DNA from 2 places in the Pseudoalteromonas sp. TP27 genome. Region 2 is predicted to be linked to the other one. Evidence: predicted binding sites of a transcription regulator. Region 2 holds the regulator's gene; the other holds the start of a gene.
The links. The regulator ArgR, encoded in region 2, controls arginine synthesis, uptake and breakdown. The targets are predictions, from matches to a motif close to ANTGAATANNTATTCANT.
Positions count from the first base shown of each region.

Region 1: PX700_RS02945 (OadG family protein) is a predicted target of ArgR. The motif match lies at 2,339-2,356, and genes of this name have one in related genera.

Region 1 is NZ_JARDAK010000002.1:146,623-154,112, forward strand. It holds gene PX700_RS02935 (sodium ion-translocating decarboxylase subunit beta) at 1-243, opposite strand, end outside; gene oadA (sodium-extruding oxaloacetate decarboxylase subunit alpha) at 258-2,039, opposite strand; gene PX700_RS02945 (OadG family protein) at 2,051-2,293, opposite strand; gene PX700_RS02950 (DUF1328 domain-containing protein) at 2,813-2,986, shown strand; gene PX700_RS02955 (hypothetical protein) at 3,045-3,236, shown strand; gene PX700_RS02960 (YcxB family protein) at 3,369-3,836, shown strand; gene csrA (carbon storage regulator CsrA) at 3,887-4,078, opposite strand; gene PX700_RS02970 (aspartate kinase) at 4,170-5,387, opposite strand; gene alaS (alanine--tRNA ligase) at 5,394-7,490, opposite strand, start outside.
Region 2 is NZ_JARDAK010000002.1:325,351-332,840, reverse strand. It holds gene PX700_RS03805 (tRNA-uridine aminocarboxypropyltransferase) at 1-160, shown strand, start outside; gene PX700_RS03800 (hypothetical protein) at 171-686, opposite strand; gene PX700_RS03795 (Fe(3+) ABC transporter substrate-binding protein) at 1,597-2,601, shown strand; gene PX700_RS03790 (ABC transporter permease) at 2,601-4,232, shown strand; gene PX700_RS03785 (ABC transporter ATP-binding protein) at 4,233-5,282, shown strand; gene PX700_RS03780 (Dyp-type peroxidase) at 5,331-6,230, shown strand; gene argR (transcriptional regulator ArgR) at 6,247-6,714, opposite strand; gene mdh (malate dehydrogenase) at 6,940-7,490, shown strand, end outside.

The DNA.
Region 1 (7,490 bases), 180 kb from region 2:
AAAAATCCCGGTATCAATACCTACGTAATAAACGTAATACAAAAGCCCACCAGGGTCTGACAAACCTGCCACAGGTACATTTGTTAAAATCGCACCAAAACCAATAGGTAATAGTAATAATGGTTCAAAACCTTTAGCTATCGCTAAAAACAGTAATAAACACCCTACCGCAATCATTATTAACGATGGGATTGTAAAGTTAGCAATGCCAGTAGCATTCCAGAGGTTTAAAATACCGTCCATCCTCTATTTACTCCCTATGCTAATGCAATCATAGCGTCGCCGGTAGTTACAGCATCGCCTTCACTAACTAACACTTCAGCAATTGTTCCGGTGTGCATAGCGCGTATTTCAGTTTCCATTTTCATGGCTTCCATAATAATCACTACATCACCTTCGTTAACAACTTGCCCAGCTTTTACCTTAATCTTAAAAATATTACCGGCTAAAGGTGCGTTAAGTGTTTCGCCCGATGCAACCGAAGCAGACTGAGGAATGTGCTCAGAGTCTTTTAATGTTACCTCTTTTAGCTCACCACCTTGCGCCACTACTACGTCGTAAACTTTACCGTCTACTTTTACGCTGTACTGCTCAGCTTTTACGCCGTTATTATTTGATCCCGATTTTGGTGTTGCCTTATTGCTCTTATCTTCAACGGTAGGAATAGGCTCAAATGCATCAGGGTTATTACGATTTTTAATAAACTTCAAACCAACTTGTGGAAATAATGCATAAGTTAGTACGTCATCAATTTGCTCATCAGCAAGTGTTAAACCCTGCTCTTGCGCTTCTTTTAATAATTCAGCTTCAAGCGTTGCAAGCTCTGGTGCAATGTTATCTGCAGGGCGACAAGTAATAACCTCTGCTCCATCAAGTACACGCTCTTGTAGCTCTTTATTCATTGGTGCTGGTGTTAAGCCATATTCACCTTTTAGTACGCCAGCAGTTTCTTTAGTGATTGTTTTATAACGCTCACCGGTTAGTACATTAAGTACCGCTTGAGTACCTACAATTTGCGATGTTGGTGTAACTAAAGGTAAAAAGCCAAGATCTTCACGTACACGTGGGATCTCAAGCAAAACTTCATTAAGCTTATCTGCCGCGCCTTGCTCTTTAAGCTGGTTTTCCATGTTTGTAAGCATGCCACCAGGCACTTGAGCAAGTAAAATACGTCCATCAACCCCTTTTAAGCTACCTTCAAATGCCGCATATTTTTTACGTACATCTCTAAAGTAAGCAGCAATTTCTTCTAGATGGTTTAAATCAAGGTCGGTATCGCGCTCAGTTCCTTCAACTATCGATACAATAGTTTCAGTTGCGGTGTGTCCGTAAGTCATACTCATAGATGAAATAGCGGTATCAAGCATATCAATGCCTGCATCAATCGCTTTTTGATAAGTCGCAGTACTTAAACCAGTTGTAGCGTGGCACTGCATAGCAATAGGAACCGATACGGTTTCTTTAAGTGCTTTAATTAGTTTTTCAGCATCGTACGGCTTTAATAAACCCGCCATATCTTTAATACAAATTGAGTGACAGCCTAAATCTTCTAATTGCTTAGCAAGAGTTAACCACATATCAAGTGTATGAACAGGGCTTACTGTATACGAAATAGTACCTTGAGCATGTGCGCCTACTTTTATAGCCGCTTTAATTGCTGTTTCAAGGTTACGTACGTCGTTCATTGCATCGAATATACGAAATACGTCAACGCCATTTTTATGTGCGCGCTCTACAAATTTTTCAACTACGTCATCAGCGTAATGGCGGTAACCTAATAAGTTTTGACCGCGTAATAGCATTTGCTGTTTAGTATTAGGCATCGCTTTTTTAAGCGCACGAATACGCTCCCAAGGATCTTCGCCTAAATAACGAATACATGAATCAAATGTAGCACCGCCCCATGATTCAATAGACCAATAACCTGCATCATCTAGCTTGCTAGCAATAGGTAGCATATCGTCTAGGCGCATACGTGTTGCGAGCAATGATTGGTGCGCATCGCGTAATACCAATTCTGTTAATTTTAATTTAGCCATGTGTGTGCCCCTTATTTATTATTTGATTTGTACTGAGCAATGGCAGCACTAATAGCAGCGATGTGCTCATTAGGCACACCTTGAGATTTAAAAGACGGTGATTTAGCTGGTGATGCCTCTGGTTCGCTATAGCGCGTCACCAAATTAGACATAAGCGTTACTGCACCAATTAATATCGACAGAAATACAAACACTCCAACCATGCCAGTCAGCATTAAGCTACCAGCAGTTGTGAGTAGAGCACCTATATCCATTTTTCTCCCCCTTGAAACCCATATCGAAAATAAAAAATCGATTTAATTAAATATTTATTCACTGGATAATAACAAAACTAGTCGCTTTGTCTACATCTTGTAAATTGGTAAAACCAATTAAACTATAAACAACATAACGCTCAACTTATTTACAAGCCATAACCCAGCAATCACGCGCCCTACAATACATACAGAAAATAACGACTATAGCTAATAGTTATATGGAAGTTGTTAATTAACTATTCAACTTAATAAAAACAACCACCAAATTTTATAATAAGTACAAAAACACACATAAACTGTTAATTGGTCTTACCAAAAATATTATTTTTAGTGAATATTTATCGGTAACTTGTAACAGTGTGAATAACTTACATAATAAAGCGTAAAAATTACTAACTAACTAATAACTAAAAATACAGTTAAAAACCATAACTAGCTGATATAAAACAAAAATAAACTTTGGCATATAACTGGCATTAGTTATTGTGAGCAAATTTGATAACCAAGGAGAAAACAATGTTACGCTGGACAATTACATTTTTAGTTATTGCTTTAATCGCTGCAGTGTTAGGTTTTGGTGGCATCGCAGGTGCCGCAGCTGGTATAGCAAAAATTATATTTTTTATCTTTTTAGTACTTTTAGTGATTTCATTAGTTTCAGGTGCACTACGTGGTAAATCACCCAGGTAGATAAAGCATTCAACTAACAAACACTAAAATTTAATCAATACTTACAAGGAATTACACTATGAACTCTACAACTTTAAAAGCAGCACTAATCGCAGTATTTGCAGGTTTTTTCATGATGGGTTGTGAAGATAACCATGCAGAAGATGCTGGCGAACGTATCGACGAAGCAGTAACTGACGTGCAAAACTCTGTTGAAGATGCATGTGAAAATGTTAAAGAAGGCGTAAACGCTGAAGAAACTAACTGTTAATTCTTCTTGTAACGCTAAAAAACGGCCTTAGGGCCGTTTTTTTGTGTCTGTAATAAAATCACTAACTATAAAGCTGCTCATTTAGCAGTTAGCTTGTTAAAATAAAAAAAACGATATTTAAAGCAAGGCAAAATGGCATTCACAACCACCTACACACTAGATAAACCCTACTTTTACGAGTGCTTTGATGAGTCACTTCCTTACAGTAAGCGTGCAAAACCTAAGTACTTTTTACTTGTGTTGTTAGTTGCGCTTGGTTTATTTGGTATTTATGTTTTAAACGATCATTACTTAGGATCGTTTATGATCATGTTAGCGGTACTCGAGTGCGTCGCTTTTTACTATCGCAGACCTTGGTGGGTAACCAGACAAATGCTCAGTAGAGCATCAGGCTCTGAGGTAACACTTACCTTTGACGACGAAGGCATTAAGTCGGCTAATCATTACAAAAGTTTTGAGCTAACTTGGCAAAACATAAGCGAAGTAATAGATACTCAGCAAGGTATTATTATTAAAAATAAAAGCGGAATGCAGTACATTTCAAAACAAATACTAACCCCTGAAATACTCGCTTTTATAAACAAAAAAGCCACTCAGTGAGTGGCTTTTAGTCTAGTTGAGCTAATTGCTCAACTACGTATACGTGTTGATTAAGCATTGCCCGGATTAGGGTTCGACTTTTCAGCTTGTATGCGCATGTAAATCTCTTCACGATGCACTGATACGTCTTTTGGTGCATTAACACCGATTCGAACTTGATTTCCTTTAACACCTAGAACGGTAACTGTTACTTCGTCACCAATCATTAGGGTTTCACCTACTCTACGAGTTAGTATTAGCATTCTCTTGCTCCCATGTTCCAATAAAAATTATAAGATTCCGCTTAAACATACTAATGAAAATTAGACTGAAAAGTAAGTAAAAACTCCCAATCTATCCATTTTCTGTTAAAAATGCTTTATGTAATGCACGAACAGCCAACTCTAGGTACTTTTCATCTATTAAAACTGAAATTTTAATCTCTGAAGTCGAGACTAAAACTACATTAATATTTTCCTGCGCTAATGCATCAAAAAATAAACTTGCTACACCAGAATGCGATTTCATACCCATTCCAACAGCAGAAACTTTAGCGATTGTTGGTAATCCGCTTATATTTTGAGCACTAAGTTGAGCTTGATCTTCGCTCAATAATTCAAGTGCTTGCAGATAATCATTCGAGTGCACAGTAAAAGCATAGTCTATTTTTTCAAAGATATGATTAACTTGATTAATCATATCTATTTCGATGCCATTATCAGCAAAAAGTTTCAATATTTTTGAAAGATATTGCGTACCGCTTGGCACACCATCTACTTTAATTAAACATTCGTCACGATTAAACGCAATCCCCGATACCACCTTGCTTGGCATATCGTTCTCCTCAAAACTTATTAATGTGCCTTCATCAGGATTAAAGCTCGAAAGCACCCTAAGTGGCACATTGTGTCTACCTGCAGCTTCTACTGAACGAATATGCAAAACTTTAGCGCCTAAACTTGCCAGCTCTAGCATTTCGGCAAAGGTAACTTGGCTCATTCTGCGCGCATTAGGTTCAACACGAGGATCTGTAGTATATACGCCATCAACGTCTGTATAGATCTGGCATTCGTCGGCTTTTATAGCCGCTGCTATTTCCACAGCCGATGTATCGGTGCCGCCGCGTCCAAGTGTTGTAATATTGCCCTCAATATCACGCCCCTGAAACCCAGCAATAATAGCAATACGGTTATGTTCAAGCTCATGCTTTAAGCGCGTAGCAGCAACCTCCGCAATACGAGCTTTACCAAACATGTTGTCGGTTAGAATATTGACTTGATCGGCTAATAAGCTCACCGCAGAGTGGCCACGTTTAATAATAGCCATAGCAAGGAGTGAAACAGAAACCTGCTCTCCAGTGCTAATTAGTACGTCTAGTTCACGGCTACTCGGGCGAGTATCAATTTGTTTGGCGAGGTTAATTAAGCGGTTGGTTTCTCCCGACATAGCCGAGAGCACTACAACCACTTGATGTCCTTGTTGCCTGGTTTTAACAACAAGGTCGGCGACCGCTTCAATTCGCTCTATTGAGCCAACCGAAGTGCCACCGAATTTTTGAACAATAAGCGCCACTTAGGCTTAAGTACGCTCAGTTAACCAAGCTGTAACGCTATCTAGTGCAGCAGCAAGGTTTTGTGGTTCACTACCACCAGCCTGTGCCATATCTGGACGACCGCCACCTTTACCACCTACTTGACCTGCCATGTGGTTAACTAACTCACCGGCTTTTACTTTGCCTGTTAAGTCTTTAGTTACACCAGCAATTAGGCTTACTTTGTCGCCACTGGCAACACCTAGTGCAATAACACCTGAGCCAATTTTGTTTTTAAGGTCATCAACCATACCGCGAAGCGCTTTAGATTCAGTACCTTCAACGTTAGCTACAAGTAACTTAACACCGTTAATTTCCACAACTGAGTCAAGTAAAGACGCGCCTGCTGCGCTTGCTAGCTTATCGTTAAGCTGCGCAATTTGTTTTTCAAGGCTCTTTGACTTCTCAAGAAGCGCAGTTACTTTTTCAAGTACCGATGCGCTATCGCCTTTAACTAAAGCTGCAACATCGCTAAGTTGTTGCTCTTGCTCGCTAACGTACGCAACTGCATCGGCGCCAGTTACGGCTTCAATACGACGTACGCCTGCAGCAATACCACTTTCAGATACAATTTTGAATAAGCCAATATCGCCAGCGCGCTCAACGTGCGTACCACCACAAAGCTCAATAGAATAGTCACCAATAGTTACTACACGTACTTCGTCATCGTACTTTTCGCCAAACAACGCCATAGCACCTTTCGCTTTAGCATCATCAATAGCCATAAGCTCAGTATTAAGTGCAAAGTTACGACGAATTTCGTCATTAACTACACGCTCAATTTCACGTAGCTCATCTTTAGTTACGGCTTCAAAATGCGAAAAGTCAAAACGTAAACGATCTGGCTGAACAAGTGAGCCTTTTTGGCCTACATGGTCACCTAATAGTTGGCGTAGTGCTTCGTGTAAAATATGCGTAGCGGTGTGATTTTTCTTAATGCTATCGCGGCGCGTATCATCAATAGTTGCGTCAACTTTATCGTTAACACCAATACGGCCTTGTACTGTACCGTGGTGAGCAAATGCATTACCAAGTTTAGTTGTGTTAGTAACGTTAAATTCGCCACCAGCAACTGTAATAGTACCCGTGTCACCCGTTTGGCCGCCAGATTCTGCGTAAAATGGTGTGCGGTCTAGTACTACAATACCTTGTTGACCATCTTCTAATAGCTGTACAGCTTCGCCACCGGCAAAAATTTCAATAACGGTCGCGCTATAATGTGTGCTGTCGTAACCTTTAAAGTCAGTGTGCTTGTCTGATTTTAATTGGTCATTGTAATCAGCGCCAAACTTACCCGCTTGCTGCGCAGTTTTACGTTGTACAGCCATGCACTCTTCAAAGCCTTGATGATCAATTGTCATCTGGCGCTCACGCGCAACATCGGCCGTTAAATCAGCAGGAAAACCATACGTATCGTAAAGCTTAAATACTAAGTCGCCCGGTATAATATCGCCTTTAAGATCGCTTAAGCTTTCTTCTAAAATAGCTAAGCCACGTTCAAGTGTTTTACCAAACTGTTCTTCTTCAATGCGTAATACTTTTTCGATAATTTCTTGTTGCTTAGCAAGCTCAGGATACGCTTGACCCATTTGCTCAATTAGCGCAGCAACTAATTTATAGAAAAACGAACCTTGTGCACCTAACTTATTACCGTGGCGCACAGCACGACGAATAATACGGCGTAGTACATAACCACGGCCTTCGTTAGATGGCATAACACCGTCTGAGATTAAAAACGCACACGAACGAATATGATCAGCCACTACACGTAGTGATTTATCGTCCATATCTTGTGCATTAGTAACACTTGCAGCAGCGGCAATTAAGCCTTGGAATAAATCGATTTCGTAGTTTGAATGCACGCCCTGCAAAATTGCAGAAATACGCTCAAGGCCCATTCCCGTATCAACAGATTGCTTAGGTAGAGGCAACATTGTACCGTCGCTTTGACGGTTGTACTGCATAAATACCAGATTCCAAATTTCGATGAAACGATCGCCGTCTTCCTCTGGAGAGCCCGGAGGTCCGCCCCAAATGTGTTCGCCATGATCATAAAATATTTCAGAACACGGACCACACGGACC
Region 2 (7,490 bases):
CCCTCATGCGCATCAGCTAGGCACTGCTGAAGTGGGGATTATGGTGTTAGCACTTGCGGGTGAAGTGGATGCCTCAACAAAGTTGGAGCAGCACTTTATTAAGTTTCGTGATGCGTATTTATTGGGTAAGCGCAATAAAGGCAGGCCATTAGAAGACTAAATTTATGCAGCTAAGCAAATGCTTGCTGCTCTTTTAAGTGAGTTATTGCTTTGTTTTGAATTGCCCTGAAGCCTTCTTCAGAGGTTAATTGCAAAACCGTATTATAGAGTTGGCTTATACTATTATGAGCCTGAATAAATGAGGTACAGTCCTCACCAATCATTTCTTTAGCTTCTTCGACTCGCTTTAAAAAGTAACAGCTAATATTGGTTTTTCCCTTAAAGTTAGTAGTCGCAATAGCGTTAGATATTCTATTAAGCTGATAACTAAACTCATCAGATCTGGCACCTTCTCCCCACTTGCCGGTGCGAATATCACTTTCTAATTGGATAATTACGTTAATTATATTTTTAAATTCGCTTATTGGCATATCAAAAAAGTTATAACCTGCAGGATTAAACAATACTTTATAAGGATTTTCTTGAGGAGTTTCCGTTGTAAAAATTCCGATAGGGCTAGCTGTATTTATGCTTGATGCTTTTAGTGAGAAGGTATTGCTTTGGGTCGTCTTAAAGTTCATGTCCATTGAGTATTTATAATCCTTATATTGTTTAGTTATCGGCGCAGCCTATTAAAAATTTAGTGAAATTTAAAACAAATACTCAGTTTCTTATCGATAAATAGACACCGCGTCTAAATCGATTGATGGTACTTGCTAAGTCCCAAATTTTAGACAAAGAAAAGCGCGCTCTATCTCTAGGCGCGCTTGCGGAATCTTCTAATTTTCTGCATCCTGCAATTGAACTTAATCAACTCCAATTTTTACTAATCCATGTTTATTACTATATTACTTTTTAGTTCTATGTAATGTAGGCCATCCGGGCCTGTATCCTTAAATTCCTAAACATCCTGTAGGGTAAATACTATTACCAAATCCTTAATTACACTTCCTAGTGTATCCCTATTTTAACCAATCCATTGTGTTGCCTTAAAAGGCCTGTCCTTTTATTCCTTCAACATCCTGTTGAACAACTTAGCCTGTTGTTATCCTTATTCGCATCTTCCTGACGCTGTCCTTTTTTACAACATTTCGTTGTGATACTCATCCTGAGCCTGTCCTAAATCCGTATTTTACTGGTAACCTAATCATTGGTTGGTTGAGTAAGCAGTCCATTTCCTTTTACTCAATAAGCGTCGTTGCTTGGTTGATGCGTAAATTATAGTGCAATAGAGCAACTAAAATAGGGATAAAACTACATTCAATTAGTATTTCTGCAATGGTAATAAAAATAAAACTCATATAATACAGTTTGTTAGTTGTTTTTTGAGTGTTTTTTATCTTGATTTTTACTCATTAGCTGTCACATCCGTGAGATATCTCTTACACGGCATTTCCTTTTTGGGCGTTATTTACATATTTACATTTATTTAAAGTGTGCACTTTTTGAATGAGCACGGTAGAATTCGATGATAATAACAATTATTTAGGTGAAATAATGAAGACAGTATTTACACTTGTTTTAGGGTTAGCAGTATCGGCACCTGCCTTTGCAAGTGACGTTGTTAATATCTATTCTTTTCGTCAGCCGTTTTTGATTCAGCCAATTTTAGACGATTTTACAAAACAAACGGGAATAAAAACCAATGTTGTTTTTGCTAAAAAAGGGTTAATTGAGCGTGTTAAACGCGAAGGTAAACATAGTAAAGCTGATTTAGTATTAACATCTAACTTTAGTGCGCTTATTCAATTAGAAGATTTAAAATTAACACAAACTATAAAAAGTGACAGTGTAAATAATAACGTGCCTGCAGCTTTTCGCGATGGCGACGGGCAATGGGTTGCGCTTACTAAGCGAGTGCGTAATGTATACTCATCAAAAGAGCGAGTTGGCGCATTACCTGAGCTCACTTATGAAGATTTAGCTGACCCTAAATACCAAGGGCAGATTTGTACGCGTTCTGGCAAACATCCATATAATTTAGGTTTAGTGGCTTCTATGATTGCACATCATGGTGAAGCGCAAACTAAAGAGTGGCTTGAAGGTGTTAAGGCTAATTTAGCACGTAAACCGCAAGGTAACGATCGTGCTCAAGTTAAAGCCGTTAAAGAAGGTCTATGTAACTTAGCATTAGGTAATAGTTACTACCTTGGCAAAATGCTAGAAGATAAAGAACAAAAAAGTTGGGCAGAGGCCGTAAATATTAACTTTCCGAATCAAACTAATCGTGGCTCACACATAAATGTATCGGGTGCGGTTATTACCAAATATGCTAAAAACCCTGAAAATGCGTTAAAGCTCATAGAGTATATGACCGACAGTAAAGCACAAAATATGTATGCCTCATTAAATATGGAGTATCCAGTTAAGTCGGGTGTTGAACTATCAAGTTTGGTTGCCTCTTGGGGGAGTTTTAAAGAAGACAGCTTGCCACTTGATGAGATAAGTAAATATCGTCCGTTAGCACTTAAGCTAATTGATGAGGTGAAGTTCGATCTTTAATGACTAATAAATTTAAGCTGTCTAAATGGCAGCTCTTTGCGTGGTCGACAGGCTTAATACTATCGGCTCCGTTGTTTTTTCTTCTTTTTGAATCTCTACAAGGTAGCTCTGAGGTGTTTTCTCACCTGTGGGATACCGTGCTTTGGGATTACATAACCAATACCGTATTGCTTGTTTTAGGTGTTTGTGTCCTTAGCTGCGCCATTGCATTACCTCTTGGCTGGCTAACAGCTTATTGTACTTTCCCCGGTAAAAAACAGTTTGAATGGGCACTTATGCTGCCCCTTGCTATGCCCACCTATATTATTGCCTATGTATACACTGATTTATTAGATTATGCGGGCCCGGTGCAAATAGCGCTGAGGGAATGGTTTGGCTGGCAATCACCTAATGACTATTGGTTTTTTGATATTCGTACATTACCCGGCGCCATAGTTATGATTGCCTTGGTGCTTTATCCGTATTTATTTTTAATTTTTAAAACGGCTCTTCGCGAGCAGTCATTTAAATTAGTACAAGCTAGCCAGTTAATGGGGCTATCTCCTTGGCAAAGTTTTTTTAAAGTAAGCTTGGTGCTTTCTCGTGGGGCAATTGTTGCGGCTCTTGCGCTTATAAGCATGGAAACCATGGCTGACTTTGCAACCGTCAGCTATTTTGCCGTAAGTACATTAACGACTGCCGTATACGATACGTGGTTTGGTTATTACTCACTTACAGCGGCAGCTAAAATATCGGGTGTGATGTTATTACTGTTATTTTTAGCATTAATGGCAGAGCGCTTTAGTCGTCGTAACCAAGCGGTATTTGAACGCCAATCAAGTGTAAATAGTGAATCTCTCTATGTATTAAAAGGAAAGTCAGCTTGGCTCGCAACGGCATTTTGCAGCTTTATTTTACTTATCGCGTTTGTAATTCCTATTGCAGTACTTATAAATTACGCCATTACCTACTTTGATAAAGCATGGAATGTAGAGTTTTTTAGTTACGCTTGGCAAAGTTTAAAAGTGGCAGGGGTTGTGAGCCTAATAACGATTACGCTAAGTATTTTTGTTGTGTTTTATCAGCGCGTGGCAAAGCAAACATATCCGCTTATTCCAGGGCGTTTAGCAAGCACAGGATATGCGTTGCCTGGAACAGTACTCGCTATTGCGGTTTTATTACCTCTTACATTATTAGAAAACACCATTAATACCGTGCTAGAGAGGTATAATTTAGATATTGGCTTACTGCTTACAGGTAGCATTCTTACTATTATTATTGCTTATATTGTTAGGTTTTACGCCATTGCACACGGAGCAATTGAGTCGAGTTTTTTACGTATTAGCCCATCACTTGATATGGCAAGCCAATCAATGGGTAAAAGCCAAGGGCAAACGCTGCGTTTAGTGCACCTACCTTTACTGCGAAGAGGATTGCTTACTGCTGCATTATTGGTATTTATTGAGTGTATGAAAGAACTGCCGGCTGCGTTATTGCTCAGACCGTTTAATTTTGAAAGCTTAGCTACTCATGTATTTCAGTATGTGAGTGACGAGCAATTAGAGCTTGCTTCAATATCGGCATTATTTATTGTTATTGTTGGGTTTATTCCTTTGTATTTTATTAATCGTTCTATGGAGCAGCGTAGTTAAATGAGTAGTTTAATTTTACAAGGCGTGAGCTATCACTATAACGGTACACAGGTTATTCACGATTTAGATTTAACGGTAGGTAAAGATGAAATAGTATGCTTACTTGGTGCGAGTGGATGCGGCAAAACGACCACATTAAAAGCGATTGCAGGTTTAATTGAAGCCAAGCAAGGGTCTATTTTTATAGACGGTAAATTAGTGAGTGATGAGCAATCGTTTGTCTCGCCAGAGCATCGCAACATCGGCATGATGTTTCAAGATTATGCGTTGTTTCCGCATTTAACGGTAGCAAATAATATCGCATTTGGGCTTAGTAAAATGAGTAAAGCTCAAAAGCAGCAACGCGTTGATGAAATGCTTAAGCTTGTGCATTTAATTGGCTGTGCCGACAGGTTCCCGCATCAGTTATCGGGTGGTCAACAGCAGCGCGTAGCTATTGCTCGTGCATTAGCTTATAAGCCTAGTTTATTGCTACTTGATGAGCCCTTTTCAAATATCGACACACAAGTACGCTTTGAATTAATTGCCGATATCCGCCGAATTATAAAGGCAACTCAGGTATCTGCTGTGTTTGTTACACACTCAAAAGAAGAGGCGTTTGCCTTTTCAGATACACTTGCCATTATGCATCGCGGTAAAATTGAGCAACAAGGCACGCCTGAGCAGCTTTTTGCAGCGCCATGTTCAAAGGAGGTTGCAGAGTTTCTGGGTCAGGGCATATACTTAAGCGCAGAAGTGTTAACCGCAACTGAATACAGAACACCATTTGGTTTAGTCGAATCTTATGTTGAGAGTAAGCATAACGTAAGCGTAGGGCTTATATATGTGCGCCCTCATCAAATAGAATTAGTGGCAGATAACCAGAGTGACAAGTTCAGCAAGCGAGCTACAATCATAAGTCGTCGCTTTATTGGTTCGGCGTATGTTTATTCGCTTGTTATTGATGAACAAGAAATTGAAGTTGCTGCACAATATGGCCAGTCATTTGAAAATAATGAACAGGTTATAATAAAAATAAAACCTCACACGGTGAATTTTTTCGAATCGTAATTAATTTGTTATTCGCTGTGTTTTTATCTGTAAAACTAAGGAATAACAATGGCGCAAGCGCAATCAGGGATTTGTGCTGAAGCAAACTTACACGGTTTGCACTTATTTTTTAATGTGTTTGATGGTCAAGATGAATCACTTCGCGCAAAGTTAAAACAAGTAAGCGCTATTGAAGAAGAGTTTAGCGATCAATTTTCAGAATCAATGCTCTCTTGTATGGTTGCTATTGGTGCCCAGTATTGGCCGCATATCCTCCCTGAATACATCCCAAGCGAATTACAGAGCTTTCCTAATATAAACCACAGCGATCACCAAATGAGCGTACAACCGTGCGATTTATTTGTGCAAATTCGCTCTGACCGTGAAGACGTTAACCATTTATTTGCGCTGCAAATTTTAAAACTATTTGCCCCCGATGTTGAGCTGGTGGAGCAAATTCGTAACTTTCGCTTTTTAGATGGTCGTGATTTTAACGGTTTTATTTATGGTGGCGACACCGCGCATGGAAGAAAAAAGCGCGCTACGGCTTTAATTAGTAACCCTGGCAATTTTGAAGATCAGGGGAGTTATATTCATGTTCAGCGTTATAAGCATGACTTAACTATGTGGCAGCATTTATCATTGAGTGAGCAAGAACAAATAATGGGGCGTACGCGCCTTGATAACACACTAATTACCCCCGCGATTGAAACCAGCCATGCTTCGCGAAGTGAGCTAAAAGACGAAGACGGCCAACCGCTACTATTAAATCAAAGCATGCCTTATGGCGATGTATATGAGCAGGGAATGTTATTAATTACATGTGCTTGTACGGGTACTGCATTTGAAAAAGTACTTAATAGCCGTTTAGGGGAAGGAGATTGTTACGACCACTGGCTTGATTTTACTCAAGCCGATATGGGTTCTGCTTTTTTTGCACCTTCAGTCGGGTTTTTAAAACAGATTTAGTTTACTAATTTAGTTATTAAACCGTATCAAATAAAATGCGAACACGTTCAAGCGTTACGTCTATTTCAGATATTTTAGCTGGGGCGATAAAAATAGTATCGTCGCCTGCAATTGTGCCTAGTACGCCATCTGCTTTACCTAATGAATCTAATAAGCGCGCAATAAGCTGAGCCGCACCAGGGCTGGTACGAATGATGATCATCATTTCGTTGTGCATAATGTCGATTACTAATTGGCGTAACGGGCTCTTGGCCGTAGGTACACCCATTTCAGCTGGTAAGCAGTAAACCATTTCTTGTTTAGCATTACGTGTGCGTACAGCGCCAAATTTACTTAACATGCGTGACACTTTACTTTGGCTAATGTTGTCAAAGCCTTGATCTTTTAACGCATCAACTATTTCGCCTTGAGAGCCAAAGTTTTCTTCTTTTAAAAGCGATTTAAATGCTTTTACTAGTGCTTCTTGTTTATCTTGTGGTTGCATAGTCTTCATTCGTTTTTGTTATTTATGCCGTAAATTCTACACAATAATGAATAATTATGCAGCAGTTGTTTAGTTAACTTGCCAGTTTGATGCGTTAAATCACAAAAGTTTACGACTATGGTCGAAAATATACTTGAAATAGACAGGATAAATTTGTTTTTAGTCGCTAATTTCATTATCTTAAGAGCCACAAATGTTTCCTACCTCAAATTACGGAGAATTCCAATGAAAGTTGCTGTATTAGGTGCTGCAGGCGGTATCGGCCAAGCGTTGTCTTTATTATTAAAAACAGGCTTACCAGCTGGCTCTGAATTATCACTTTATGATGTTGCACCAGTAGTACCAGGTGTTGCGGTTGACCTTTCTCACATCCCAACAGATGTTAAAGTAGCAGGTTTTGGCGCAGATGAATTAAACAAAGCGCTTGAAGGCTCTGATATCGTTCTTATCCCAGCGGGTATGCCACGTAAACCAGGTATGGATCGTGCTGATTTATTTAATGTAAATGCTGGCATCATCAAAACGTTAGCAGAAGGCATTGTTGCTAGCTGTCCTAAAGCGTTAGTAGGTATTATTACTAACCCAGTAAACGGCACAGTTCCAATTGTTGCTGAAGTATTTAAAAAAGCAGGTACTTACGACGCTAAACGTGTATTCGGTATTACTACGCTTGACGTTATTCGTTCAGAAGCATTTGTTGCTGAACTTAAAGGCGTAGACGTAGCAACTGTTAAAGTACCAGTAATTGGCGGTCACTCAGGAACAACTATTCTTCC